4 regions of the Streptomyces sp. NPDC014623 genome follow, and region 3 is predicted to be linked to each of the others. Evidence: riboswitches for the same ligand, from Rfam matches in the RefSeq annotation. Region 3 holds a riboswitch; each other region holds the start of a gene.

What was found. A riboswitch is a leader RNA that binds a small molecule or an ion and turns the genes downstream of it on or off. The one in region 3 is predicted to bind cyclic di-AMP.
Region 1: another riboswitch for cyclic di-AMP. It lies ahead of ACF1FZ_RS17470 (M23 family metallopeptidase); the one in region 3 lies ahead of ACF1FZ_RS19460 (M23 family metallopeptidase).
Region 2: another riboswitch for cyclic di-AMP. It lies ahead of ACF1FZ_RS13265 (transglycosylase family protein); the one in region 3 lies ahead of ACF1FZ_RS19460 (M23 family metallopeptidase).
Region 4: another riboswitch for cyclic di-AMP. It lies ahead of ACF1FZ_RS20405 (peptidoglycan DD-metalloendopeptidase family protein); the one in region 3 lies ahead of ACF1FZ_RS19460 (M23 family metallopeptidase).

The regions. Positions count from the first base shown of each region.
Region 1 covers NZ_JBIBZU010000009.1:270,335-277,418, reverse strand. Annotated here, with positions in the region: gene ACF1FZ_RS17490 (sporulation protein) at 1-15, shown strand, start outside; gene lhgO (L-2-hydroxyglutarate oxidase) at 140-1,396, shown strand; gene trmB (tRNA (guanosine(46)-N7)-methyltransferase TrmB) at 1,389-2,222, shown strand; gene ACF1FZ_RS17475 (PrsW family intramembrane metalloprotease) at 2,292-3,743, shown strand; gene ACF1FZ_RS17470 (M23 family metallopeptidase) at 4,073-5,113, opposite strand; cyclic di-AMP (ydaO/yuaA leader) riboswitch at 5,125-5,277, opposite strand; gene ACF1FZ_RS17465 (PP2C family protein-serine/threonine phosphatase) at 5,510-6,667, opposite strand; tRNA gene ACF1FZ_RS17460 (tRNA-Met) at 7,030-7,084, opposite strand, start outside.
Region 2 covers NZ_JBIBZU010000006.1:240,793-247,876, reverse strand. Annotated here, with positions in the region: gene ACF1FZ_RS13290 (NAD(P)/FAD-dependent oxidoreductase) at 1-278, opposite strand, end outside; gene ACF1FZ_RS13285 (exopolyphosphatase) at 727-1,668, opposite strand; gene ACF1FZ_RS13280 (DUF501 domain-containing protein) at 1,703-2,245, opposite strand; gene ACF1FZ_RS13275 (septum formation initiator family protein) at 2,342-2,812, opposite strand; gene eno (phosphopyruvate hydratase) at 2,907-4,193, opposite strand; gene ACF1FZ_RS13265 (transglycosylase family protein) at 4,512-5,204, opposite strand; cyclic di-AMP (ydaO/yuaA leader) riboswitch at 5,205-5,375, opposite strand; gene ACF1FZ_RS13260 (transglycosylase family protein) at 5,666-6,646, opposite strand; gene ACF1FZ_RS13255 (cytochrome P450) at 6,752-7,084, opposite strand, start outside.
Region 3 covers NZ_JBIBZU010000011.1:153,080-160,163, forward strand. Annotated here, with positions in the region: gene ACF1FZ_RS19440 (DUF5998 family protein) at 1-514, opposite strand, end outside; gene ACF1FZ_RS19445 (GNAT family N-acetyltransferase) at 575-3,544, opposite strand; gene ACF1FZ_RS19450 (HPr family phosphocarrier protein) at 3,711-3,992, shown strand; gene ACF1FZ_RS19455 (GntR family transcriptional regulator) at 4,164-4,868, opposite strand; gene ACF1FZ_RS19460 (M23 family metallopeptidase) at 5,091-5,876, opposite strand; cyclic di-AMP (ydaO/yuaA leader) riboswitch at 5,889-6,057, opposite strand; gene ACF1FZ_RS19465 (M16 family metallopeptidase) at 6,277-7,084, opposite strand, start outside.
Region 4 covers NZ_JBIBZU010000012.1:106,553-113,636, forward strand. Annotated here, with positions in the region: gene ACF1FZ_RS20385 (aspartate aminotransferase family protein) at 42-1,436, shown strand; gene ACF1FZ_RS20390 (helix-turn-helix domain-containing protein) at 1,497-2,117, shown strand; gene ACF1FZ_RS20395 (DUF6126 family protein) at 2,218-2,400, shown strand; gene ACF1FZ_RS20400 (tyrosine-protein phosphatase) at 2,410-3,234, opposite strand; cyclic di-AMP (ydaO/yuaA leader) riboswitch at 3,646-3,806, shown strand; gene ACF1FZ_RS20405 (peptidoglycan DD-metalloendopeptidase family protein) at 3,812-4,729, shown strand; gene ACF1FZ_RS20410 (SGNH/GDSL hydrolase family protein) at 4,893-5,720, shown strand; gene ACF1FZ_RS20415 (STM4011 family radical SAM protein) at 5,763-6,680, opposite strand; gene ACF1FZ_RS20420 (STM4012 family radical SAM protein) at 6,695-7,084, opposite strand, start outside.

The sequences.
Region 1 (7,084 bases), on a different contig from region 3:
GTGGCCCCGGCGTAGGAGACCGCCGGTACGCCCCGGTTTCGCCGGTTCCGGGGGCGGAGCGTCCCGCCACGCGCACACCGTCCTTGGTTTGAGCCCGTTGTCAGTGGGTCAGTGCACTATCGGGGTGGGAGGTGGCGTGATGATGACGCACGCGGCGTACGACTGCGATGTGCTGGTGATCGGCGGCGGGATCGTCGGTCTGTCGACCGCGTACGCGCTCACGCGCACCGCACCGGGCACCCGGGTCACGGTGCTGGAGAAGGAGTGGGGGCCCGCCCGGCATCAGACCGGGCGCAACAGCGGGGTGATCCACAGCGGCATCTACTACCCGCCGGGCTCGCTCAAGGCACGCTACGCGGTGCGGGGCGCCGCCGAGCTGGTGGACTTCTGCGCGCGGCACGGGATCGCCCACGCGGTGACGGGCAAGCTGATCGTCGCGACCGGCAGCGGCGAGCTGCCCCGGCTGCACGCCCTGGTGCAGCGCGGCCGGGCGCACGGGCTGCCGGTCCGGGAACTCGGCCCCGCCCAGATCGCGGAGTACGAGCCGCGGGTGCGCGGCCTCGCGGCGATCCGGGTCGGCACGACGGGGGTGTGCGACTTCACCGCGGTGACCGTCCGGCTCGCCACCGAGATGAGCGCCTCGGGCGGGCGGATCCGTTACGGCGCGGAGGTCGTCGCCGTCGACCGGCGCCCGTGGGGTGTCGCGGTGCGCACGTCCGACGGCCAGGTGATCAGGGCCCGGGTGCTGGTCAACTGCGCGGGGCTCCACAGCGACCGGGTGGCACGGCTCGCGGGCGACGACCCGGGGGCACGCATCGTGCCGTTCCGCGGGGAGTACTACGAGCTGGCCAGGCCGGAGCTGGTGCGCGGGCTGGTCTATCCGGTGCCGGACCCCGCGTTCCCCTTCCTCGGGGTGCATCTGACGCGGGGTGCCGACGGCACGGTCCACGTCGGGCCGAACGCCGTGCCCGCACTGGCCCGCGAGGGATACGGCAGGACGGTCGTCCGCCCGCGCGAGCTGGCCGCCACCCTGGCCTGGCCCGGCTCCTGGCAGATCGCCCGGCGGCACTGGCGGTACGGGGCGGGCGAGGTGCACCGGTCCCTGTCGAAGAGCGCGTTCACCCGGGCCGTCCAGCGGCTGCTGCCGGAGGTGACGGAAGCCGATCTGCGGCCCTCTCCGGCGGGAGTCAGGGCCCAGGCGGTCCTGCGGGACGGCACCCTGGTCGACGACTTCCTGATCCGGGACGCACCGCACACCGTGCACGTGCTGAACGCCCCGTCCCCGGCGGCCACCGCGTCCCTGCCCATCGGGAGGGAGGTGGCGCGGCGGGCCCTGCTGCGGGCTCGCGCGACGGGGTGGAAGCCTCCCGCCGTAGAATCGGGTCATTGTGTCTGAGCCTGTGAACCCCACCCCGAAGACGTCCGCCGCCGACCCCGCCGAGGACACGGACGCGGCAGCGCGGCGCGCCGCCTCCTTCGAGCGTCAGCGCAGGCTGCGCCAGGAGCCCCGCTTCCCCGGCGGCCCGGCCGCCGACCCGGCGGGCTCGCACCACGAGCGGCGGATCCGCAGTTTCCAGCCGCGCCGCAGCCGGGTGACCTCCGGCCAGGAGGACGCCCTCCAGCGTCTGTGGCCCAAGTGGGGCCTGGACATCGACGGCCTCACCACCCTCGACCTCCCCGCACTGTTCGACGGTCTCCCGGTGGTCCTGGAGATCGGTTTCGGGATGGGCGAGGCGACGGCTCAGATGGCGGCCGACGACCCGGGCACCGGGATCCTGGCCGTCGATGTGCACACCCCCGGGCAGGGCAATCTGCTGGGTCTCGCGGACCGGGCGGGCCTGTCCAACGTCCGTGTCGCCAACGGGGACGCGATCATCCTGCTCCGCGAGATGCTGGCGCCGGCCGCCCTGGACGGGCTCCGGGTGTACTTCCCCGACCCGTGGCCCAAGAAGCGGCACCACAAGCGCCGGCTGATCCAGCCGGACTTCCTCGACCTGGTGGCACAGCGGCTGAAGCCCGGCGCGCTCGTCCACTGCGCGACGGACTGGGAGCCGTACGCCGAGCAGATGCTGGAAGTCCTCACGGCGCACCCCCTGTACGAGAACACCCAGGCGGACGGCGGTTACGCCCCCCGGCCCGCGTTCCGTCCGCTGACCCGCTTCGAGGGTCAGGGGCTGGACAAGGGCCACGTCGTGCACGACGTGCTGTTCACCCGCCGCTGATCAGCCATCCTCCGGTGCCCCGCCCCTGCGGCGTGGCCAGGTGTCAGTCGTCCTCGTTAGGGTCATCGGGTGTCCCAGGGGTCCGTGCAGCACCAGCAGCCGGCCGTCCCGGTTCTCGAGGAGCAGCAGCTCGACGAGTTCCTGGGCGCCGTCCCGGAGCGAGGCCAGTGGCGTTACCGGCCCCGTCGCGTCGGCATGGTCTGGCGCAGCAAGGCGTTCCGTGCCGGCGCGGTGATCACGGTGCTCGCGCTCTGCGGCCTGGTGATCCTGGCCCTGGTACGCGAGCAGACCGGCACGGAGGGCTTCCTGGTCGGGCTGGGGCTGGCCGTGCTGCCCGTGCCGCTGCTGATGGCGGCGTTCCGCTGGCTCGACCGGGTCGAGCCGGGCCCGTGGCGGAATCTGCTGTTCGCGTTCTCCTGGGGCGCGTGTGCCGCCGCGCTCGTGGCGATCATCGCCAACACCTTCGCCACCCGCTGGATAGCCACAGCCACCGCGGACCCGTCGAGCGCCGACACCCTCGGGGCCACGGTCGTCGCCCCGGTCGTCGAGGAGATCGCGAAGGCCGTCGCTGTCCTGCTGATCTTCCTCTTCCGCAGACGGCAGTTCGGCGGGATCGTCGACGGCATCGTGGTCGCCGGGTTCACCGCGACCGGCTTCGCCTTCACAGAGAACATCCTCTATCTGGGCAATGCCTTCGGCGAGGACCAGGAGCTGGGGACCACGGGGCTCGCCTCCGTGACGGCGGGGACCTTCTTCGTCCGCGTGGTGATGTCACCCTTCGCCCACCCCTTGTTCACGGTGCTCTCCGGCATCGGCTTCGGTATCGCCGCGCTCGGCGGCACGCGTCACCGGGTGCGCCGGATCGTCCTGCCCCTGCTCGGACTCGCCCTCGCCATGGGTATGCACGCCCTGTGGAACGGCTCTTCGGCCTTCGGGCCGTACGGCTTCTACCTGGTGTACGGCGTGTTCATGATGCCGTCCTTCGGCCTGGTGACCTGGCTGGCGATCTGGTCGCGCCAGAGGGAGCTGCGCATGCTCTCCACCGAGCTGCCGGTGTACGCGGCGGCGGGCTGGCTGGCCCCCGCCGAGCCGCTCGCGCTGGCCTCGATGCGGGCACGGGGCCTGGCCCGCGACATGGCCAGGCACTGGAACAGCCACCAGGACCGCGCCCACGGCAGGGCCGCTGCGCGCACCGTCGCGGAGTACGAGTCCTTCGCGACCTCTCTGGCCGTGCTGCGCCGCAGAGCGCGCCATGACGGCGCGGGCCCGGACTTCGCCCTGCGCGAGCAGGAGTTGCTGCACCACCTCTGGCACCGCCGGAACATCGCGGCGCCGGCCCTGACGTACGCGGCCCACGCGACGGGCCGGCTGCGCGCCCACCGGCCGCCGGTACCGCCCCCGTTCCCCCGGCGTTTCCCCCAAGGCGGCCCGCCCCCGCAGCAGCTCCCCGCACCGCACCGGCATTACGGGGGCTACAACCCGTACAGGGAGGACGGCGGGCACCGCACTCCGCCCGGTTAGAACACCAGGCGGGCACCGCTCAGCTCCGCCACTCGCCGGGCGCCGGGCCGCAGACCGCCCGCCACCCCGCCGATCGGTCCACGGCTCAGGAAATCCGCAGCTCCCGGACAGACCGGTGGCCCTGACGCCGGGAGGACGGGCGTCAGGGCCACCGAAGTGTCTGGTGCGCTGGGGTGTCCGGTGTGCCGGGAGACCCCGGCGCAAGGGCCTCTCGTCCCGGAACAGGCCGGGCACGTGGGTCCCGGACTCACTCGGACCGCCCGGCGCATGGTGGGCTGCCCTGTGCACACCGGATACACGCACCGGTTACGCACACCGGACAGGACCGGTCAGATCGTCAGGCCCTTACCGCGCAGCCAGCTCATCGGGTCGATGCCCGTGCCGTTCGCGGTGTGGATCTCCAGGTGCAGGTGCGCACCGGTCACATTGCCGGTCGCGCCCACGCGGCCGATGGTCTGGCCGGTGGTGACCCTCTGACCGGCGGTCACGTCCATCGAGGACTGGTGGCAGTACCAGACCTCGGTGCCGTCGTCGAGCTCCAGGACCGTGCGGTAGCCGTAGGCGCCGGAGTAACCGGCCGACTTCACCGTGCCGCTGTGCACGGCCTTGACCGGCGTACCGGTCGGGGCCGCGAAGTCCAGCCCGGTGTGGTGGCCCGAGGACCACATCGATCCGGCCTGGCCGTAGGTCGAGCTGATGTAGTAGGAGGAGGTCGGGACGGCGTAGCTGGCGGCGAGCTTGGCGAGCCGCTCGGCCTCCGCCTTCTTCTTCGCCGCTTCCTCCGCCGCCTTCTTCTTCGCCGCGGCCTCGGCCTCGGCCTTGCTCTGCTGCTTCGCCGCCTGGGCCGCGGCGGCCTCGACCGCCGCCTTCTCCTCCGCGGCCCTGGCCTCGGCCTCGGCCCCCGCCTGCTGCTGCTCGGCCTGCTGGAGGATGCGGGCGCGCAGCGCCTCACCGGCGTCGGTGGTGCCCTGCTCGGCCTCGGCCGCGGTGATGCCCGCGGTGGTGAGCGGGGAGGAGACGGCCGCCGTCTCGTGGTCCGGGCCGGAGTCGCCGGACATGAACGCGCCGACACCGGGAAGGGACTTGGCGTCGGGGAGATTGTCCGCGATGGAATCGGGAAGAGAAATGGAGACCGGCGGCTTGCTCTGCGCGGTGGCCATGCCACCCGCACCGACGGCCGCGATGACACCGACGCCGAGGACGGTGGAGCTACGAGCGAGACCGCGCTGCTTGGCTACGCGGTGCCTGCCGCGAACGGGACGGATGGACTCCTCGGTGGGGTTCCATTCCTCCCATGTCCTGTCCTCATCACCGAAACTGCCGGTCCTGAAGGATGACGGTGCCTCGGGGGCAGGCTGGTTGGACGCCACGTGGGCGCACTCCTTTCCTTCCTTCTCGCCTACCGGGTTAGCTGACGGGTTCGGAGCAGGAAGGTCTCCTACGGACCCCTTCGTCTCTCGCGAGACACAGGTGTCCGATTCACCCCATGTAGGTGGTTCCCCGGTTCCCTTGCGGAATTCGGCGCTGCGCACGGTGTCGCCTCTTGCGACGACAGGTACAACCGCGCTGCGTTATCGAACGTTAATAGACACCGGGGCCCGATTCCAAGCTGTTCCCGCAGATCGACCACGATCCCGGCCTGGACTTTCACGTCTCAAACGGGCGCAAACGGGCGACTTGAGCATCCCGCATCCGGCCACCAGTTTCTGACGCTGTGTCAAATGTTATGCGAGCGGCTTCTTTCGACTACCGACGGTCGCGACCGGTCATTCACTGTCCCGCCGCACGATCTTCACCGTCGTGCGCCGCTCCTGCTGCCCCCGCGCGGGGCGGCCGACCGCGAGGAGCGCCAGGTCGTCCGTCGACCGGCCACCGGTGTGCAGCCGTACGTCATCGGTGAGCGCGGACAGCAGTTCGTCGGGCCCCGGGAAGAGCCGGCCCCGCAGCCGGGCCGCCGGGTCGTAGAAGGCACCCTTCGCGTCCCGCGCCTCGGAGAGCCCGTCGGTGAAGGCCAGGAACATCGCCCCGGCCGGCAGCGTCCACTCGTCCGACCGGTCCGGCCACACGTCCAGCCCCATCCCGAGCGGCAGCGCGGGCACGGTCGGCGCCAGTACCTCCAGCGCCCCGTCCGCGTGCAGCACGAGCGGCTCGGGATGACCTCGGTTGACGACCCGCAGCGTGTCCGAACCGGCCGGGATCTCCGCGAGTACGGCGGTGACGAACCCCTCCATGGAGTCCAGCCCGCCCCGCCGCGAACCCTCGCGGGCCAGTGCCCGCTCCAGGCGCTGCACCACGCCCTCCAGCGACAGCTCCTGCTCGGCGGCCTCCCGGAACGCCCCGATCACGACGGCCACCGCCGCCACGGCGTCCAGTCCCTTGCCCCGTACGTCCCCGACGACCAGACGCACCCCGAACGGCGTGTCCGCGACGGCGAACAGGTCACCGCCCACGAACTCGTCCGCCTGGGCCGCCTCGTACCGCGCCGCGACCAGCAGCCCGCCGATCCGGTCCTCGGGCGTCGGGAGCACGGCACGCATCGCGGTCTCCGCGATCACCCTGGCCGAGGCCAGCTGCTCGTTCCCGCGGCGTACGACACGGTTGATGGCGAGGGAGAGCGCGGCGACGGTGATCAGGGTGAGCAGATCGGTGACCGGCACGACCTCGGCGAGCATGCCGTCCGAGACCCGGATGGCGAACACGACGATGACCGCCGCCACTCCGACACGGACGGTGCCGGCCAGTGAGAAGAACGGGGCGGCGATCAGCGGGGCGGCGGCGAAAAGAGGAACGGCTGTGACCTCGTCCGGTGTCCCGAGGTCGAAGGCCACCCCGGCACAGATCATCAGAGCGGGCAGCACGCGCACGAACCGCTGGGAACGGACGTTCCCGGCGGCGCCCCCTGACCGTCCGTCCCGCTTCCCCACCTGTGTACTCCTGCCCGGTCCACCACGGCTGCGGACGGTACCGTGCCCCACCCGGGCCGGCCGGAGCCGCGCCGAACGACGCCACGTCATCGGCCGAAGGGAGGAGCGCGTCGGAGCCCCGCCCCGGTGGTCAGCCGGAGAACCGGTGCTGCGCGTGGATCGTCAGTGCATCCCGTGCGAAGACGGCGATTCCGTCTCCGTAGCGATCGTAGTTCCTCCAGGGGCGGAGACCGGCGAGGTACACCCCCGGGCCGGTCACCCGCGCACCCGTGTCCTTGCGCCGCGTCACCCGGCCGTGGCCGGGTGACGCGGCGCATGACAGAGGCCCGGATCCTTGGAAGGATCCGGGCCTCTGTCTTCAGTAGCGGGGACAGGATTTGAACCTGCGACCTCTGGGTTATGAGCCCAGCGAGCTAC
Region 2 (7,084 bases), on a different contig from region 3:
GTGGCGACCTTGCGGTCCTGATCGATGGTCGTGACACGGCCGGTGAGAACCTCCGCCTTGGGCAGTACGCGTCGCAGCGGGACGACGACATGCCGAGGCGAGATGCTGCCGGCAGCAGCTTCGGGGAGGAAGGGCTGGTACGTCATGTACGAGCGCGGGTCGACGACCGTGACGGTCGCCTCTCCATACCGCATCTTCTTCAGAATGCGACGAGCTGCGTACAGGCCTACGTACCCACCGCCTACAACGAGGATCCTGGGACGCTCCGTGGTGCTCATGCCATCGAGTATCCACCCCCCTCGGGGGCCATGCTCGTGAGCCCCTTCACAAGGTATGCGCCACCCTCTGCTACACTTCGCCGCCCACGTGACCCAGGTCATGGTGGGAACGGGGAACCACGACGCCCCGGCGAACGTTGTTCACCACTTGTGAGCTGGCCCTTGTGCCGTCGGCCGGGAGGAACCACCCGCCCGGTACACATCCCCGCCACGCTCCCGCAACACCCCTGCGGCACCATCGCGCGGGCCTGCGGGCGGCCCGCGCGGCTCCCCCGGGGAAGAACTTCGCCCGGCGGGGCCGAATTCCTTGTGAAGAAGTTCACGAACTTTCCGGCGGCGCTGCGCGAAAGGCCTCCCCGGACGGGTCCGGAGAGGCCTTCGCGGGCTCAGAAGTGCAGGCGGGAAAGCGTCTGAGCGGCATCTCACCGCGTCCGCGCCGACGCTGTGATCAGGCGGCCGACCAGGCGATCCCGTCGAGGATGTCGTGTTCGCTGACCACGACCTCACGGGCCCCGGTCCGCTCCATCACGGCGAGCAGGACGAGCGCCCCCGAAGTGATCACGTCGACCCGGCCCGGGTGTATCACGGGGATCGCCGCGCGCTCCTCGTGCGTCGACGCGAGCAGCCGGGCGGTGATCTCCCGGACCTGCTCCACGGAGACCCGGGAGTGGTGGATCGCCTCGGAGTCGTACTCCTCAAGCCCCAACGCCATCGCGGCGACGGTGGTGACCGTCCCGGCCAGGCCGACGAGCGTCGCCGCCGAAGAGATCGGCACGGTCTCCTCGGCCAGGTCCAGGGCGGCCTCGACGTCCGACCGGATCGCGGCGGCCCGTTCGGGCGTGACCGGATCCACGACGGCCCCGTCCAGGACCAGATGACGCTCGGTCATGCGTACGCAGCCGATGTCCACGGACCGGGCGGCGCGGACGTGGTCGTCGCCGACGACGAACTCGGTGGAGCCCCCGCCGATGTCCACGACGAGATACGGCTTCTCCAGGTGGTCGCCGCCCGCCAGTTCCCTGGTGGCCCCGTCGAAGGAGAGCTGTGCCTCCTGGTCACCGGTGACGACCTCGGGCTCGACGCCCAGGATGTCCAGGACGCCCCGGACGAACGTGCCGCTGTTCTCCGCGTCGCGGGAGGCCGACGTGGCGACGAACCGGAGCCGTTCGGCGCCGAGTTCCTTGACCGCGCCCGCGTACTCCCGGCAGGCCTCGAAGGTGCGCTCGAGCGCCTCGGGGGCCAGCCGGCCGGTCCGGTCGACCCCCTGGCCGAGCCGGACGATCCGCATCCGGCGGTCGATCTCCTCGAATTCCCCGGTGGCGGGGTCCACGTCCGCGACGAGCAGACGGATCGAGTTGGTACCGCAGTCGATGGCGGCAACGCGGGTCATGGGGCTCCTGTGGTTGTACGGGTACCGCGCGGGGTCAGGACGCGTCGGGGCCGGCGTCGGAGCCGCACGGCGTGACGCACGGGCCCTTCGCCCACCACTGCGGCAGCATCGCGATCGCCTCGTCACCCAGCGGGTTCACTCCGGGGCCGGCCGCCAGCGAGTGACCGACCAGGACGTGCAGGCACTTCACCCGGTCGGGCATGCCGCCCGCGCTCGGGAAGCCCTCCAGGACCTCGATGGCGTCACGCCGCGCGAGGTAGTCCTCGTGCGCGGCCCGGTAGGCGGCCGCCAGCTCCGGGTCCGTCGTGAGCCGTTCGGTCATCTCCTTCATGACCCCGTTGGCCTCCAGCGTGCCGATCGCGGACGCGGCGCGCGGGCAGGTCAGGTAATACGTCGTCGGGAACGGCGTGCCGTCCTCCAGACGGGGCTGTGTCTCGACCACGTCCGGGTTGCCGCACGGGCAGCGGTGCGCGATGGCACGCAGACCGCGCGGCGGCCGGCCGAGCTGCAGCTCGAACGCGGCGATGTCCGCATCGGTGGGTGTGGTGGATTCGGTCTGCGGAGGGGGCGTGTCCATGCCTGCCTTGAATGTCATCGGTCGGACTGGGTGAATCGGTGCGGGGAGAGTACCGGAGAGGTCCGGAGCGCCACGGATCCCGGTGCACGGCCGGGGTCATTCGCGGTCCGCGCTGTCGACCCCGTCCCAGAGGTTCGAGTACCAGGGCCGCTCCGTCGCCCCCGGCTCGCCCCGGCGCACCTCGGCCGCCTCCGGGTCGATCACCGTATAGGCGGTCTCGCCCGGCAGCACGTAGTGGAGGTGCTGGCGTGCGAGGCGACGGATGTACGCGTCGTCCTCGAGCCGCGCCTTCTCGTCGCGCAGCTCCTCGGTCCGTGCGCGCGCCTTCTGCGAGAGCCTCTCCTGCTCGGCGATCTGGTCGCGCTGGGAGATGTACTGCCGCATGGGATACGCGAGGGCCACGACCAGGGAGCAGACGATCAGCGCGAGGAACGCGGCCCGGCCGGTGAGCCGGGAACGGCGGGCCTGGCGCCGGTTCTGGGACCGGTAGACGCGGGCCGCCGTCTGCTCCCCCAGCAGTCGCAGCCTGGTCGCGGTGGAGAACCGGTCGCGGTTCTTCCCGGCCATGTCTCACGCCTCCCCGTTACGCACGTCCGTCCCCGCACACGGTACGGGACCGGATGCGGGGACGGACGGAGGCTGGTGCTCCGGACCCGGGCTGTCAGCCCTCGAAGCGGAACCGCGGGAACGCCGAACGTCCGGCGTAGACCGCTGCGTCGTCGAGGATCTCCTCGATGCGCAGCAGCTGGTTGTACTTGGCGACGCGGTCCGAGCGGGCCGGGGCGCCGGTCTTGATCTGACCGCAGTTCACGGCGACGGCGAGGTCGGCGATCGTGACGTCCTCGGTCTCACCGGAACGGTGGGACATCATGCACTTGAAGCCGTTGCGCTGGGCCAGCTCGACGGCGTCCAGGGTCTCGGTCAGCGAACCGATCTGGTTGACCTTGACGAGCAGGGCGTTGGCCGAGCCCTCCTCGATGCCGCGGGCGAGGCGCTCGGGGTTGGTGACGAACAGGTCGTCACCGACGATCTGCACCCTGGAGCCGAGCTTGTCGGTGATGACCTTCCAGCCCGCCCAGTCGTCCTCGTACAGCGGGTCCTCGATGGAGACCAGCGGGTACGCGGAGACGAGCTCCTCGTAGTACTCGGTCATCTCGGCTGCCGAGCGGGACTTGCCCTCGAACTCGTAGACGCCGTCCTTGTAGAACTCGGACGCGGCGACGTCGAGGGCGAGCGCGATGTCGCGGCCCGGGACGTAACCGGCCTCCTTGACGGCCTCGATGATGAGGTCGAGGGCGGCGCGGTTGGACTCGAGGTTGGGGGCGAAGCCGCCCTCGTCACCGAGACCGGTGGACAGGCCCTTGGTCTTCAGGACCTTCTTCAGGGTGTGGTAGATCTCCGCGCCCCAGCGAAGGGCCTCGGAGAAGGACTCGGCGCCGATCGGCGCGATCATGAACTCCTGGATGTCCACGTTGGAGTCGGCGTGCGAGCCGCCGTTCAGGATGTTCATCATCGGAACGGGCAGCAGGTGCGCGTTCGGGCCGCCGAGGTAGCGGAACAGGGGGAGGTCGGAGGCCTCGGACGCCGCGTGCGCCACGGCCAGCGAGACGCCGAGGATGGCGTTGGCGCCGAGGGAGCCCTTGTTCTCGGTCGCGTCCAGGTCGAACATCGCCTGGTCGATGAGGCGCTGCTCGGTGGCGTCGTAGCCGACGAGCTCCGGGCCGATCTGCTCGATCACGGCGAGAACGGCCTTCTCGACGCCCTTGCCGTGGTAGCGGTTGGGGTCACCGTCGCGAAGCTCGATGGCCTCGAACGCACCGGTGGAGGCGCCGGACGGAACGGCAGCACGTCCCGTGCTGCCGTCGTCGAGGCCAACCTCGACCTCGACCGTGGGGTTACCCCGGGAGTCGAGGATTTCCCTGGCTACGACGACGTCGATGGACGGCACGAGGCATCTCCTTCTGGGATCTGACACTGGTTGTGCAGGGTCACTGTGGCCTTGCGCCACGAGCCTAACCGGCTCGGCCCGCTCCGTCGGCCGTCCGCCCGCCCCCTGGGACGAAAAAGCACCCAAGAACCTGCATTACGGGCAAAGCTCCAGAATTCTACTGGCAAGTAACTACAAGAACCGAACGCTCGCCCTCCCCGGCGAGCCCGCGTCCGGCACTCCGCCGGGGAGTACCGGACACGCCACGGCCCGGCGCGCGGGGGGCCGGCGCGCCGGGCCGGGCCTCCGGGGCGGAGGAGGGCCCCGGTCCGTCTCCGGCTACTTCAGGTGGAGCTGCTGACCCGGGAAGATCAGGTCGGCCCGGTCGACGATGTCGTCGTTCAGCTCGAACAGCTTCTCCCAGCCGCCCTTGACCTTCTTCGCGTCAGCGATCTTGCTGAGGGTGTCGCCGGCCTTCACCTCGTACTCGCCGTCGCCCTTCTCGACCTTGCCGCCGGTCGGGGTGGTGACGGTCTCCTCGGGAGCCGTGCGCTTCTCGCTGCGCGTGGTGGGCTGCTCGGCCTTGCGCTCCGGCGCGGCCTGCGGGGCCGTGTCGCCGTTCTTCTCCGAGCCGGTGTCGACACCCGGGTCCACACCGTCGTCCGTCAGGCCGCCGGCGCCCGCACAGGCCCAGGCACCCGGGCCCTGCAGGTCGAGGAGCTTCTCCGCGGCGGCTATCTGCTGACCCTTGCTGGCCAGGTCGGCGCGGGCGGCGTACTGCGTGCCGCCGGCCGCCGCCCAGCTGGACTGCGAGAACTGCAGACCGCCGTAGTAACCGTTGCCGGTGTTGATGGACCAGTTGCCGCCGGACTCGCACTGGGCGACGGCGTCCCAGGTGTCCACGGAGGCGGCGGAGGCGCCGGTCGCACCCATGAGCGGCACGGCGACGGCAGCACCGGTGACACCGGCCAGGGTCGCGATACGGACGGCCTTGGACGGGCGGCGGTGCTTGCCCTTGCTGGAAAGCAGCATGGTTCTCCTCACCGACGCCTACGAGGTGAGCTGTCGGGTTCGGACTGTGAGCTGCCCGGCCTCCCGCATGCACGGAAGACTTCACCCCAAGCCGTACCTTCGCCCGTCTTCCGACGGCCGGGTCCGGCACTTACCTGGGTCCCCCGCTCCTGCCTACGGCGCTTTACGCGTCGGTTCCCTTCGGCCGACGGCAGGATTCGGCGTGACGGTCGAAGGTGCCCGCGGTGCGAGCGGCTCCGACCGTAATCACACCCAACCCCTACATTCAAAGGCGGACATAACGGCCAATCAGCGCGTAACGATCAAGCGCGCCGGGTCGTTCTCGCAGGTCGGAGCAGATATGGACGGACCGGGCACGCGGGATGCGCCGACTGAAGCAAAGAGACCCATGTCTCACTTACGCATAAGTGGACATAGGCCTCTGAACTACCCGTGCTTTCGGGGCGTTTTCCCGCTTTCGATCAGTTGGCGGTGGTCTCCGCCAGGGTGTCCTGCACGACCGCACCGATGCCGAGCTCCAGGTTCTGGCCGGGAAGGATCAGGTCCGGGTCGGAGCCCAGCTCGTCCTTGTTGGTCTCGTAGAGCGCGGTCCAGCCGCCGGGGAGCTCCTGCGCGTCGGCGATCGCCCAGAGACTGTCACCCTCGCGGACGGTGTACGCCTCCTCCGCACCCTGACGCGCCCCGGAGTCACCGCGCGAGGCGTGACGGCCGGATTCACGTCCGTCCTCCAGTTCCGGTCCGGCGCTCGCCTCGGGGGCCGGCGTGCCGCGGTGCTTTCCGCCCTTCGCCCCGTCCCCCTTCTCCGCACCGGACGCACCGGACGTCTCGGGGGTTCCGGAGGTTCCGGGGGACGGAGTGGCGGACGGCGAAGCGCCTGTCTCGTCACCCTTCTCCGTGGTGCCGTCGGACACGTTCCCGCGCGCGTCGTCCTTCGCGCCGGAACCGGCCGGGGCCTCGAGGCCGTCCGCCGGCTCCGGGGCTTCGGCCGAGGGGGTCCCGGACGGGGTCGCGGCCTCCGAGGGCTCGGCGGACGGCTCCCCGCCCGGGTCGACGCCCGGCAGCGTCCCGTCCGGGGCAAGCCCGGAGATCACGGCGCAACTGGCCCAGGCCTGCGGGCCCTCGGCGTCCAGCACCTTCTCCGCGACCGCTATCTGCTGCGAACGGCTCGCGAGGTCGGCGCGGGCGGCGTACGCCGTGCCGCCGTAGGCCGCCCAGTCGTCCTGCGAGAACTGCAGGCCGCCGTAGTAGCCGTTGCCGAGGTCGGCGCTCCACATGCCGCCGCTCTCGCATTCGGCGACCCGGTCCCAGGTCGACGCCTCCGCGGCTTGCGCACCCCCCGCACCGAGCAGCGGGATGGCGATGGCCGATCCCGTGACGCCTGCGGCGACGACGATGGCGGGTGCCTGACGAGGGCGACGGTGTCTGCCGGTCGCGGAGCCCATGGGTTTGCCTTCCGTGTGACTGACTTGTGACGGGTGAGTCGAACGGTGAACCTAGCCCTACTCGAACGTGTGTCACAAGTCGATGCAGCGGAGATCACGTGAAAGTCACGGAGTTGACAGGCTGTCATTCTTTCCGGCCGGATGCCCGGGAGCGAAGTCCACGGGAAGCGTGCGCAGTCCACGCATGATGAGCCCGCCACGCCATCGCAAATCGGCGGGTTCCGCAGCGAGCCGCAGGTCGGGGAGGCGCCTCAGCAGCGTCGCCAGTGCCACCTGCCCCTCCAGCCGGGCCAGCGGCGCCCCCAGGCAGTAGTGGATGCCGTGCCCGTATCCCAGGTGCTGATTGTCACTCCGCGCGAGATCCAGGGTGTCCGCGTCCTGGAACCGCTCCGGGTCCCGGTCGGCGGCGGCCAGCACCACGAGAACGGGGTCCCCCGC
Region 3 (7,084 bases):
CGTCCCCGGCCTCGCTGACACGCAGGCTCAGGTCGTCGGCGGTGGAGCTGCCGGTGTAGCCGTGGTCGGCCTCGCAGTTGGAGTCGCCGCAGGCCGCGGGCTCGAGGTCGATACGGGAGACGGCGCCCCAGCCGATGGTCAGGACGACCTCGCGGGGCAGTGTGCCGGGCACGTACTTCTCGGGGTCGGCGACCACGCGGCTGACCACGACGGAGGAGATCCGGTCGAGCTTGACCGACTCGGTGGACGTCGTGGCGTAGGGCGTCGGGGAGCTGGTGTCGGCGGCCTGCTCGTCGGTGTGACTGACGATGAAGCGGGTGTCCGTCAGGACGAGGACCGTGACGTGGCGACGGACCTCGTTGGAATCGAAGGTGGTCTCCTGGTGCACCAGGTACGAGGCGACCGGTTCCCCGCCGACGGCGGCCTCCACCGCCTCGGCCACGAGGGCCGGGTAGTAGCCGCTGCGCTCGATCGCCGCGCGCAGCCCCTGGGTCGTCGTACCGGTCTTTGCCATGAGGACCATCCTACGGGGGGCCGGTGGCTGCCGGGGACGCCGTACGCGGGTCCGTACGCGTCAGTAGGCGGGGAGCCGGCGGGGACCGAGATCACTGCGGGCGGGCGGAGGGGCGAGCCGGACGCTCGCTCCGAGCACCGTCAGGCCGTGCGTGGCCACCACGACGGGTTCCAGGGCGACCGAAACCACCTCGGGGTGGTCGTCGACCAGCCGGGACACCCGCAGAAGGAGCTCTTCGAGCGCCGCGGTGTCCACCGGCGCGGAGCCGCGCCAGCCGAACAGCACCGGAGCCGCCTTGATGGAGCGGATCAGCTCTGCGGCATCGCGGTCGGTGGCGGGTACGAGGCGGTGGGCCGTGTCACCCAGCAGCTCCGAGGGTGCGCCGGCCAGGCCGAAGGAGAGGACGGCGCCGGCGGCCGCGTCGATGGACGCCCTGACGACGGTGTCGACGCCCCTGGGAGCCATGGCCTGGACGACGGGCCGGAGCTCGGCGGGCCTGCCGAGCAGTTCGGTCAGCTCGTCGTACGACCGGCGCAGGGCGCTCTCGTCGGCGAGATCGAGCCGGACACCACCGAGGTCGGCGCGATGCCGGAGATGGGGTGCGGTGGTCTTGAGGGCGACCGGGTAGCCGAGCTTCGCGGCGGCGGCGACGGCGGCCTCCGGATCGGGGGCGGGGAGCGCCGGCCGTACGTCGACGCCGTAGTGGGCGAGCAGTTCCCGGGCCTCGTCGGGGGTCAGCGGGCGGCCACGCGGATCGGGGGCCGGGCCGAGGAGCGTCCCGATCAGCCCGGCGGTCCCGTGCTCGTCGATGGTGTCGTCCAGGAATTCGGGCACCTTTCCGGGGGCGGCCGCCTGGCGCCGCCACCGGGCGTACTTCACCGCCTCGGCGAGTGCGCGGACGGCGCGCTCGGCGGCGGGGTAGGCGGGGATCCGCCCGGTGGCGGGGCCGGGGGCGCCCGCCTCCCTCGCGGGCACGGCCGGGACCGGTTCGTGCACAGGCGGGGCCGGTTCGTGCACAGGCGGGACCGGTTCGTGCACAGGCGGGGCCGGTTCGTGCACAGGCGGGGCCGGGGCCCCGGCCCGTGGCGCCGGGGTCCGGGAAGCGGGCGGAGGTGACTGCTCCTGGGCGGCCACCCGGGGCCCGGGCGGGGTGGTGGCCGTGCTCGCGGCGGCGGCGAGGGCCTGCGCCAGGCCGCCCATCTCCACGTGCACCACCGCCACCGGCTTGGCGGGGCCGGTGGCCGCCGCCTCGCGCAGTGCGGCCGCCAGGACCTCGCCGTCACCGGTCTCCGCCTCGCCGTCCTCCCCCACCCAGGGGATGGCGGTCACGATCACGGCGTCGCACGTCCGGTCGGCGAGCGCCTCGGTCAGCGCGTCCCGGAAGTCCTGCGGGCTCGCCGCCGTGGTGAGGTCGCGGGGTGGGCGCGGACGCAGCCCTTCCGCCAGGCAGGCGTCATAGGTGAGGAGGCCGAGCGACTCCGAGTTGCCCAGGATCGCGACCCGGGGGCCGTCCGGCAGTGGCTGGCCGGCGAGGAGCAGGCCGACGTCGACCATCTCCGTCACCGTGTCGACCCGGATCACGCCCGCCTGCCGCATCAGAGCGGAGACCGTCGCGTCGGGGATACGGCTGACCGGCACGGCGTGGCCCGGCGGATTGGTTCCGCTGTGCCGGGCGCCCTTCACCACGACCACGGGCTTCACGGCGGCCGTACGGCGGGCGAGCCGGGTGAACTTGCGCGGGTTGCCGAGTGATTCGAGGTACAGCAGGGCGACGTCGGTGCCCTGGTCCTCGAACCAGTACTGCAGGGAGTCGTTGCCGGAGACGTCGGCGCGGTTGCCCGCGGAGATGAAGGCCGACAGCCCGGCGCCCCTGCGGTGCAGACCGGACAGGAGGGCGATGCCGATGGCGCCGGACTGGGCGAAGAGCCCGATGCGCCCGGTCCGGGGCGACTCCGGCGCGAGGGAGGCGTTGAGGCGGACCGTGCCGGAGGTGTTGATGATGCCGAAGGCGTTCGGTCCGATGATCCGCATGCCGTACGAGCGCGCCTGCCGCACCAGTTCCCGCTGCCGTTCCCGGCCCTCGGCCCCGCGTTCGGCATAGCCGGCGGACAGGACCACGAGACCCTGGACCCCGTGCTCGCCGCAGTCGGTGACGACTTCGGGCACCCGGTCGGCGGGGACGGCGACGACCGCGAGATCGACCTGCTCGCCGATTCCGCCCACGGAACGGTGCGCGGGCACCCCGTCCACGGTGTCCAGGCCGGCTGCGAAAGACGTGTTCACCGCGTACGTGCGTCCGGTGAAGCCCGAGCCGAGGAGATTGCGCAGCACCGTCCGGCCCACGCCGCCCGGCGCGCGGCCGACGCCGACGACCGCGACGGACCCGGGGGCCAGCAGGCGCTGCACGGAGCGCGCTTCGGCACGCTGCTCACGGGCACGCTGGACGGCGAGGGACTCGGCCGTGGGTTCCAGGTCGAGAGTGAGGTGGACCGAACCGTCCTCGAAGCTGCGCTGCTGGGTAAACCCGGCGTCCCGGAATACCTTGATCATCTTGTTGTTGGCGGGCAGCACCTCGGCGGCGAAGCGGCGGATGCCCCGCTCCCTGGCCACCGCCGCGATGTGCTCGAGAAGGGCCGACGCCACGCCACGGCCCTGGTGCGCGTCCTGGACGAGGAAGGCGACCTCCGCCTCGTCCGCGGGGGCGGAGGCGGGCCGGCCCCGCTCGTCGATCCGGTCGAAGCGGACGGTCGCGATGAACTCCCCGCCGATCGTGACGGCGAGTCCCACCCGGTCGACGTAGTCGTGATGGGTGAAGCGGTGCACGTCGCGGGCGGACAGACGTGGGTAGGGGGCGAAGAAACGGTAGTACTTCGATTCGTCGGACACCTGCTCGTAGAAGCTGACCAGCCGCTCGGCGTCGCCCGTGGTGATGGGCCTGATGCGTGCGGTGCCACCGTCGCGGAGCACCACGTCCGCCTCCCAGTGGCCGGGATACGCGTGATGCGGACTCTGCTCCGCAGTGGGCTCCATGGGCAAAGCCTACGGCTCGGCACACCGGTCGCGGCGGGTTCGCGGCAGGGGCACCCTGGGGGAGCCCGCGGGCGGTGCGTGGCGGACGGTGCGGTGCCGGGCACAGCAGTACGCACTGCATGAGAGACTGGTCTAGACAACTCATTGACACGTGAAGGGCAGAACCATGGCTGAGCGCCGCGTCAACGTCGGTTGGGCCGAGGGCCTGCACGCCCGCCCCGCTTCCATCTTCGTCCGTGCCGCCACGGCTTCCGGCGTCCCCGTGACGATCGCCAAGGCGGACGGCGACCCGGTGAACGCCGCCTCCATGCTCGCGGTGCTCGGCCTGGGCGCCCAGGGAGGCGAGGAGATCGTGCTCGCGTCCGAGGTGGACAACGCCGAGGCCGCCCTGGACCGTCTGGCGAAGCTGGTCGCCGAAGGGCTCGAAGAGCTCCCGGAGACCGTCTGATCCCGGCCATTTCGAGCCGGAATCGTTTCTGCGGAAAAGCCGCGGCGCCCCCACCGGGCGCCGCGGCTTTTCCGTTTTCCTGTTTCCCGGCCCGGCAGGGCTCCGGAAAACGAATCGGAGCAGCAGGAAGAACTCCCCCGATAAACACCGTCCCTGTATACGGCCCCCTTGTTAATAGCGCACTCCCGCGATGTTTACGGGGTGTTGCGAAGTCCTCACCCGCGCCGGGCCCGCCGTGTGCCCCGGCCGGCCCGTGCGCCGCAGCCGATGGGCCGCGGCGGTCCGCTCGGCGTGCTGGGTGGCGAGCGCCCTGGCCCGCTCCGGATCACGGCGCGCGACGGCGTCGACGAGAGCTCCGTGCTCGGCCCAGGACTCCGCGGGGCGGACCGGCTGCTCGACGGCGTACATCCAGGAGATCTTGTGCCGGAGCTGGGTGAGGAGCGCGATCAGAGCGGGGCTGCCCGAGGCCTGTGCCAGCGTCTCGTGGAACCAGCCGCCCAGGGAGCGCAGATCCTCGCCCTCGCCGCGGCGCACCCGCTCCTGCCCCAGCCTCACCAGGCCACGCAGCACCTTGAGGTGCGCGTCCGTGCGACGCTGGGCCGCACGGGCGGCCCCGAGGGGCTCCAGGAGCATCCGGACCTCCAGGAGGTCGGCGGCCTCCTGTTCCGTGGGTTCGGCGACACAGGCACCGGCGTGCCGGCGGGTGATGACGAACCCCTCGGACTCCAGGGTGCGCAGCGCTTCTCGCACGGGGACGCGGGAGACGCCGTAGCGACGCGCGAGCACCTCTTCGGTGAGGCGGCTGCCGCGTTCGAAGACCCCGCAGACGATGTCGTCACGGATTGCCGTGCATACCGAATGCGCGGGAATGCGCATGTCCGAACCTCCGCCTTAATCCCCGCGGAACGCGGCCGATCGACGCCTGTTCCGCGACTCTATTGCAATCGGCGGGAATTTCCGATGGCGGGGCGTGAACCATGGATATCTTTTGGCCGGGGAGCACTTCCGCGGGGGGCTTCGGCGCACGTCTTGCTCAGACACGGCGAAGACCCCGGCTGATGCCGGGGCCTTCGCCGGAGCGTCGTCGTGCGGCGCGGGTCAGACCTGGACGCCGTGGGCGCGCAGATAGGAGACGGGGTCCATGTCCGAGCCGTACTCGGGGGTGGTCCGGGCCTCGAAGTGCAGGTGCGGCCCGGTGGAGTTACCGGTCGAGCCGGACAGGCCGATCTGCTCGCCCGGGCCGACGCTCTGGCCGACGGAGACACCGATCGAGGAGAGGTGGCCGTACTGGGTGTACGTGCCGTCCTTCATCCGGAGGACGATGTTGTTGCCGTACGCACCGCCCCAGCCCGCTTCGACGACCGTGCCGGCGCCGACCGCGACGACGGAGGTGCCGGACGCCGCCTGGAAGTCCACGCCGGAGTGGCTGCCGGAGGACCAGAGCGCGCCACCGGACCGGTAACCGGTGGTCACGTGCGAACCCGCCACCGGGAGATGGAAGGAGTTCAGCCGGGCCCGCTCGGCCGCGCGGGCGGCGCGGGCCTTCTCCTCGCGGACCTCCTCGGCGCGGGCCTCGGCCTTGCGCTCGGCCTCGGCCTTCGCCCTCGCCCTGGCTTCCGCTTCGGCCTCGGCCTTCGCGGCGAGCTCGGCCTGGTGCCGCTGCGCCTCGGCCTGGGCGTCGATCTGCGCGGCGAGGGTGGTGTCGAGTGCGACGGTCTGCGCGAGACCGGTGCCGACGGCCTCGGAGTCCGCCGCGAGGGCCGGGGTGGCCGTGGCGCCGATGACGCCGGTGGTGGCCAGGGCCGCGATGCCGGCGGCCTTGACACCCTTGCGCGCCAGGCGGCTCGGGGCACGGTGCTTCCCGGTGGCACGGATGAACGCCATGGAGGGGCTGGTCCTTTCCTTCCTTCTCGCCTACCGGGTTAGCTGACGGGTTCGGAGCAGGAAGGTCTCCTACGGGCCCCTGAGCCTCCGGTGAGGTGCAGGAGTCCGATTCACCCCAGGGACTTCATGGGTCCCCGGCTCCCCAGGCTCGCGCCTGACGGGGACTCGGCGATGGCTGTCCGGCGCCGCGGGTGCGGCAGTCGTCCGGCGGACAGCCGAGCCGACGCTAGAACGGTCAACTTTCCCTCTCCAAACGGAAAAGGTCTTTTGTCGCACATCCCACAGAGGAAATACGACCTTTCTCCGCGGACCGGACAAAACGACGGGCCTCGGCGCTCATGTGTGCGCCGGGGCCCGTCCTGTCCTGTCCCGTCCTGTCCCGTTCTTCCGGACGCTTCCGTCAGCCGCTGACGACCGACACCTCGCCGATCCCGAGCGCCCTCACGGGCTCGGCGATCTGCGCGGCGTCCCCGACCAGGACGGTGACCAGCCGGTCGACCGGGAACGCGTTGACCACGGCGGCGGTCGCCTCGACCGTGCCCGTCTCGGCCAGCCGGGCGTACAGCTTGGCCTGGTAGTCGTCAGGGAGGTGCTGCTCCACCTGATCGGCCAGGGTGCCGGCGACGGAGGCCGCCGTCTCGTACTTCAGCGGGGCGACGCCCACGAGGTTCTGCACTGCGGTCTCACGCTCGGCGTCGGTGAGCCCCTCGGCCGCCAGGGTGCGCAGGACCTTCCAGAGGTCGTCGAGCGCGGGACCGGTGGACTCCGTGTCGACGGAGCCGCTGATGGCGAGCATCGCGGCGCCGGTCGACCCGGACGAGGAACCGGGCGCGGTGGAGCGCAGCACCTGCCCGAAGGCCCGGACACCGTAGGTGTAGCCCTTCTCCTCGCGCAGCACGCGGTCCAGCCGGGAGGTGAGGGTGCCTCCCAGGCAGTACGTACCGAGAACCTGGGCGGGCCACACGCTGTCGTGCCGGTCGGCGCCGATCCGGCCGATCAGCAGCTGCGTCTGCACCGCTCCGGGACGGTCCACGATGACCACACGGCCGGTGTCGTCCGCGGTGATCGCAGGCGCGGGCCGTGCCTGGCCGGCATCTCCCGACCAGTCCCCGAGGGTGTCGGAGAGCAGCGCGTCCAGGTCCACCCCGGTCAGGTCCCCGACGACGACCGCCGTCGCGGTGGACGGGCGGACGTGCGCGTCGTAGAAG
Region 4 (7,084 bases), on a different contig from region 3:
GCAGCGGGAGGGCGGAACACGCCGAGGAAGGGGAACGGGGCATGAAGGACGAACGGCCGGACTTCGATCTGACGCGGATCCTCGCGGAGCGGGGCGCCGAACGCTACGAGCTGCACACCCGGCACCTCAACCACCAGCTGCCGAGGATGCTGCACACCCTCGGTTTCGACAAGGTCTACGAGCGGGCCGAGGGAGCGTACTTCTGGGACGCGGAAGGCAACGACTACCTCGACATGCTCGCCGGCTTCGGTGTGATGGGGCTGGGCAGGCACCACCCCGTCGTGCGCAAGGCGCTCCACGACGTCCTGGACGCCTCGCTGGCCGACCTCACCCGCTTCGACTGCCAGCCGCTTCCCGGGCTGCTGGCCGAGAAGCTGCTGGCACACAGCCCGCACCTGGACCGGGTGTTCTTCGGCAACAGCGGTACGGAGGCGGTCGAGACCGCGCTGAAGTTCGCCCGGTACGCCACCGGCAAGCCACGGATCCTCTACTGCGACCACGCCTTCCACGGGCTGACGGCCGGCTCGCTGTCCGTCAACGGCGAGAAGGGTTTCCGGGAGGGGTTCGCGCCCCTGCTGCCCGACACGGCCATCGCGCTCGGCGACCTCGACGCGCTGCGACGTGAGCTGAAGCACGGTGATGTGGCCGGGCTGGTCGTGGAGCCGGTCCAGGGCAAGGGCGTCCACACCGCACCGCCCGGATTCCTGCGGGAGGCACAGGAGCTGCTGCACCGGCACGAGGCCGTGCTCATCGCCGACGAGGTGCAGACCGGGCTCGGCAGGACCGGTGACTTCTACGCCTACCAGCACGAGGAGGGAGTCGAACCCGATCTGCTCTGTGTCGCCAAGGCGCTCTCCGGCGGTTACGTACCGGTCGGTGCGACGCTCGGCAAGGACTGGATCTTCAAGCGCGTCTACTCGTCCATGGACCGGGTCCTCGTCCACTCCGCGAGCTTCGGATCCAATGCCCAGGCCATGGCGGCCGGGCTCGCCGTCCTCGACGTGATGGAGCAGGAGGAGACGGTCGCCAACGCCCGCCGCACCGGCGATCTGCTGCGGGAACGGCTCACCGCGCTCGTGGGCCGTTACGAACTGCTGCACGCGGTCCGCGGCCGCGGACTGATGATCGGCATCGAATTCGGCAGACCGTCCTCCTTCGGACTCCGCAGCCGCTGGGCGATGCTGCAGGCCGCGCGCAAAGGCCTGTTCGCGCAGATGGTGGTGGTGCCGCTGTTGCGGAAGCACCGGATCCTCACCCAGGTCTCCGGTGATCACCTGGAAGTGATCAAGCTGATTCCGCCGCTGGTCATCGGGGAACCGGAGGTCGATCGCTTCGTGACCGCCTTCACCGCCGTCATGGACGACGCGCACAACGGGGGCGGGCTGATGTGGGACTTCGGCAGGACACTGGTGAAGCAGGCCCTCGCCGATCGCTGAGCGGCTTGCCTCTGAGGCAAATTATTTGCCTCAGAGGAAAGTTCCTGGCCCAATGGAGCCATGAACCCTCCTGGCACAGAGGCGGCCGACGAGCTTCCGGGGATCGCGCCACGCCTGCGCGACCTGCGTCGTGGTCGCGGCCTCACCCTGGAGGCCGCAGCCGGACGGGCGGGCCTCTCCCCGGCCCACCTCTCCCGGCTCGAAACGGGTCGTAGGCAGCCCTCGCTGCCGATGCTCCTCGGCCTTGCCCGTGTCTACGGTACGACTGTCTCCGAGCTCCTGGGAGAGCTGCCCCCCGAGCGTGACGCGATCGTGCGCGGCGGTCCGCCCGAGGGTCCGTCGCGCGGCGCCGAAACGGGCGGCTGGCTCTACCGGCAGGCGGGCGGACCGGGCCGTGCCATGCAGGCGCTGCGCGTCCAGGTCCCCTACGGTGCCGAAGGCGATCTCGTGCGTGTCCACCCCGGAGAGGAGTGGCTGTACGTCCTCGACGGCCGACTGCGGATCGTGCTCGGGGAGACCGTGCACGACCTCGATCCGGGTGACAGCGCGCACTTCGACTCGCTCACCCCGCACCGGATCGCGGCGCTCGACACCGCTGGGACGCGCCTGCTCTTCGTCCACACACTGCTGCAGAGCCCGGCCGCCGAGCTGTGCCTGGGCGGCGGGATCCACCGGCTCTGATCCCGCGCACCCACCGTCCGCACCTTTCACCACCGCGCGCTCTCCGCGATCGCGCCCCCCTTCGTCACCCTGGCCCGAGCGGCCGGAAGAGAGGACTGACATGTCCGATTCGGAGTACTACGACCCGCTCACCCCGCGCAACCCGCGCAAGGCGAAGAGCGCGGACACGCAGGAGCGGCGCATCCCCCGCGGTCTCGTGATCCGGCTCGTCGCCTACCTGGTGGCCGGACACGTCGTCGCGGCCTTCCTCTTCCTTCTCTTCACCGTGGCGGGGGAGGGCTGACCTCCGGCGTCACGCCTCCTCGACGAGGCGTTCGCGCAGTTTCGCGCGGGTCTCGTCGCTGATCTTCAGTCCCTCGAAGAGGTAGCGGTCCGTGCTGCCCCAGATCTCCTCGATGGTGGCGAACGCCGCGTCGAGGTATTCGGCGTGGGCGCCGAAGAGCGGATTGAGCAGCTCCATCACCTCGTCGGACATCCCTGCGGGCGAGGTGTCGCTGCGCTTCACCTTGTAGCGGCGGTGCGCGTCGTTCGACTTGAGGTAGTCGGCCTCGATGGCCTCCTTCTCGACGCCGACCGCGAGCAGTGAGACCGCGATCGACAGGCCGGCCCGGTCCTTGCCCGCCGCACAGTGCATCAGCGCCGGCACGCTGTCCTCGGCCAGCGCGTGCAGCACGCGGCTGTGTTCGGCGGTGCGGTCCTTGATGATCGAGCGGTACGAGGCGACCATCCGCTCCGTCCCCCTGCCGTCGGCCAGGATCGAGCGCAGTTGCTGGATGTTCCCGTCACGCACCAGCCGCCAGAACTCCGCGCCGTCGGCGGGATCGGAGAGGGGGATGCTGACGTTCCGGACACCGGGAAGCTCGATGTCGAGGCCGTCGAGCTTGTGGTCGGCGGCATTGCGGAAGTCGAAGATCGTGTGCAGCCCGAGTCCGGCGAGGAAGGCGGCGTCGGCCTCGGTGGCGTGGGCGAGGTGACCGCTGCGGTAGAGGCGCCCGTACCGCACGGTGCGGCCGTCCACGGTCGGAAGTCCGCCGACGTCACGGAAGTTGCGGACGCCGGTCAGGTCGACGTCCGTCGGCTCGGGGCGGGCCGGCGGGACCTCTGGCAACTGCGTCACAAGGGCTCCTGGAGTGTCAGGCGTCGGCGCCGCTCGCCGACGGGGCACGCCCGCGACGATACGACATGGCTGCATCGGGCAACCGTCTTGGCCGCCCGGTGCGGGCCTCACCGGAGATGACGGTCGCCGCATGTCCGTATTGGTGCTTTTTTGTGAACATGCCCTACTTATTCAGTAGATGGGTCGAGGCAGGTGAGCGGGATCATATCTGTGACGGTGCGTGGTGAAGGTGCCGACGACTATTCCGGACGCCGAGCGGAAAGCCAAGATCCGTAATCCACGGAGTGTGACGGGAATTCCGTACCGGAAATGAAGAGCGGATTCCGGTCCGTGATCCGCGGCTTGTCCGTGGCGTCCCGGCTCGCTTACGGTCACGGTCAATCCGGACGGAACGCCTAATCCTGCCGCCGCCCGGAATCCGCACCGACTCACGTGTGGCAGGAGCGGGGGAACCAGGTAGGCCGCCGGCCGGAGGGATCCGGTACGGCTAGGGGTCAAGCCGCACGCACCGCGCGGCCGGGCATCTCCAGTCCGAACCCGACAGCTCACCTCGCAGGCGCCGGAGAGGAAACCCCCCATGCCCGCAAAAGGCAAGCACCGTCGTACGAAGACCGGCCCGATCTCCCGAGGCGTCCTCGCCGCAGGGACCGGCGGCGCCGTTCTCGCCCTCCCGCTGATCGGCGCCACCGGCGCCCACGCCGCCGAGCAGGCCGCTCCGGCTGCCAAGTCCGCCGCCGCGCACAGCACCCTCAGCTCCGCGGCCGCGGCGAAGGGTGCCCCGAAGACCTACTCCGTGGTCTCCGGCGACTACCTCTCGAAGATCGCTGCCGACAAGAAGGTCAAGGGCGGCTGGCAGAAGCTGTACCAGGACAACCGTGAGGTCGTCGGCGAGGACCCGGGCCTGATCCTCCCGGGCATGAAGCTGACCCTCGGCGCCAAGGTGTCCGGCTCCGCGGAGAAGGCCTCCGAGGCCGTCCCCTCGACGGCGGGGAAGGCGGCCCCGGCCGAGAAGGCCGCCGCCCCGGCAGCTCCGGCCGAGAAGGCGGCCGCGGCGACCACCGACGCCGGTGCGTCGGAGAGCGGCAGCTCCGGTTACGCCGCTCCGGTCGAGGGCGCCGGTGTCACCACCCAGTACCGCGCCTCCGGCGCCAGCTGGTCCAGCGGTTACCACACCGGTGCCGACTTCCAGGCGGCCTCCGGCACCAGCGTCAGGTCCATCGGCCCGGGCACGGTGGTCTCCGCGGGCTGGAGCGGCTCGTACGGCAACGAGGTCGTCATCCAGCACAGCGACGGCATGTACTCCCAGTACGCGCACCTGTCCTCGCTCGGGGTGTCGGCCGGCCAGGCCGTCACGGGTGGCCAGCAGATCGGCCTCTCCGGCTCCACCGGCAACTCCACCGGTCCGCACCTCCACTTCGAGGTCCGGACCGGCCCGGGCTACGGCTCGGACGTCGACCCGATCGCCTACCTGCGTTCGCACGGAGTCTCCGTCTGAGGCACACCACCCGAAGGCGGGCGAGAGGGGCGGTGCGCGGCGGCGCACCGCCCCTCTCCTTGTTCCGGCTTTACCAAAAACTGACCGGGTGGTCTTTCTCACCACCCGTCAACCCCTTATTACGGTCGCGTAGGTCACAATCGAAGGTGCAAGATAAACCCTTGTGGCAGACGATTCGAGAAACAGACGACGAGGCATCATCGGGTCGTACGCAGCGATTGGCGACAGCTTCACCGAGGGAGTCGGAGACCCCGGTCCCGGCGGGACGCTCGTCGGCTGGGCGGACCGGCTCGCGGTTCTCCTCGCGGACCAGCTCCCCGGCTCCGATGCGGTGGTAGGTCCGGCGGACGACACGCACGGGAACTTCCGTTACGCCAATCTCGCCGTACGCGGACGTCTCCTCGACCAGATAGTCGAGGAACAGGTCCCTCGCGCCAAGGAGCTGGCACCTGATCTGGTGAGCTTCTGCGCGGGCGGCAACGACATCCTCCGTCCCGGCTCCGACCCCGACGACGTCGCGATCCGGTTCGAGCGCGCGGTCGCCGATCTGACACGGACGGTCGGCACGGTCATGGTCACCACCGGCTTCGACACCCGCGGCATCCCCGTGCTCAAGCACCTGCGGGGCAAGATCGCCATGTACACCGCGCACGTCCGGTCCATCGCCGACCGCTACGGCTGCCCGGTGCTGGACCTGTGGTCCCTGCGGTCCGTGCAGGACAGGCGCGCCTGGGACAACGACCGGCTGCACCTCTCGGCGGAGGGGCACACCCGCGTCGCGCTGCGTGCCGCCCAGGTCCTCGGCATCGAGGTACCGGCCGACCCCGACCAGGTGTGGCCCCCGCAGGCCCAGCGCGGGGCACTGGACCTGCGGCGCGACGACATCCAGTGGGCGCGTGAATATCTCGTTCCGTGGATCGGCCGCCGGCTGCGCGGGGAGTCCTCCGGGGACCACATCGCGGCCAAGCGTCCCGATCTGCTGCCGCTCTGACCCTTCGTCTCCGGATGCCGCCCCCTGGCCGCTGTCGCTCCGTCAGCGGCTGACGACGGGGAGCGGACGCCGGGTGGGGCCGGGGGGCACGAGCCCGCCCGGGGCGGGTACCCGTAGCGGGCGGGCGGGTATCCGCTCCAGCACGCCGCCCGCGAAGACGTCGTACAGCGGCAGTGTCTCCAGGTGCACGTAGCCGATGTGGCAGTCGCACACATCGAGCGGACAGCCGCGCGGGCCGAGCGAGCCGCGGTAGCTGCCGTCGTAGAGATTGCCCAGTTCCGCACGGACGAAGTGACAGCGGCGCACCGTCCCGTCACCGTCCACCGATATGACCGACCGGCCGGTCCGGCAGGGCAGCCCGGCCGAGCGGTGCGGATGCCTGCTGTACGGGAACAGCGGGTCCAGGGCCGTCCACCGGCCCGCCTGTTCGTCCGAATAGGCGTGCCCCTCGGCGGCGTTGACCCAGAGATACACCTCGGGCGGCAGCGCGGCACGCAGCCGGCGGGCCTCCCCCAGATGCTCGTCGAGACCGACGATCCCGACGCTGTACCGCACCCCGAGGGCCGTCAGCTCCCGGCACCGGCCCAGGAACCGTTCGTACGGCGTCTGACCGGGGTGGTAGGTGCACCACAGGGCGACCTTGTCGCGTTCCGCCTCGGCCAGCCAGCCGGTACGGCCGCTGAGGTTGGTCTGTACGGCGACCCGGCCGATGTGCGGCAATCGCGACAGCTCGACGAGCGCCCTCCGGTACCAGGACCGGACCAGACCCTCGCCCCACGGGGTGAACAGCACCGACAACCGGTCGCCGGTCTGCTCGGCCGCCCACGCAGTGAACCTCTCCAGGGCCGCGCGGTCCGTCCGCAGCTGCTCCCTGCTGTCCCGCCGCTTGGCGAACGGACAGTAGGGACAGTCGTAGTCGCACGAGGCGAGCGGGCCCCGGTAAAGAATCGTCAGGTCCATGCTCATCGGAGGGCTCACTTCGCCTCGTAGGCGGCCATGGCGGCCCGCACCGCCGGGGAGAACAGCTCCGGGCCCAGGGCGTCCGAATGGGCCAGGCCCTCGGGGGAGAGACGCAGCAGGTCGGGGGCCGCCGAATCATCCAGCCAGCCGCGCGCCGTGAAGAGCTCCAGCTCGGCCGGGAAGTCCTCGTACACGTCGGTGGCGAAACGCTCGCGGTACCCGGCAGCGCGCATGCCCTCGGCCTGGAGGAGCGACTGGAGAAGGTGGCGCCGGCGCGCCTCGCCGTCGTCGACGTACCGGCCGACCTCCGCACGGGAGAAGTCCTCGGTGGCGGTGAAGTCGTCGATGATGCCCCGGATCTCCCGCATCTCCACGGCGTAGTCGAAGGAGTAGTGCAGGGAGGA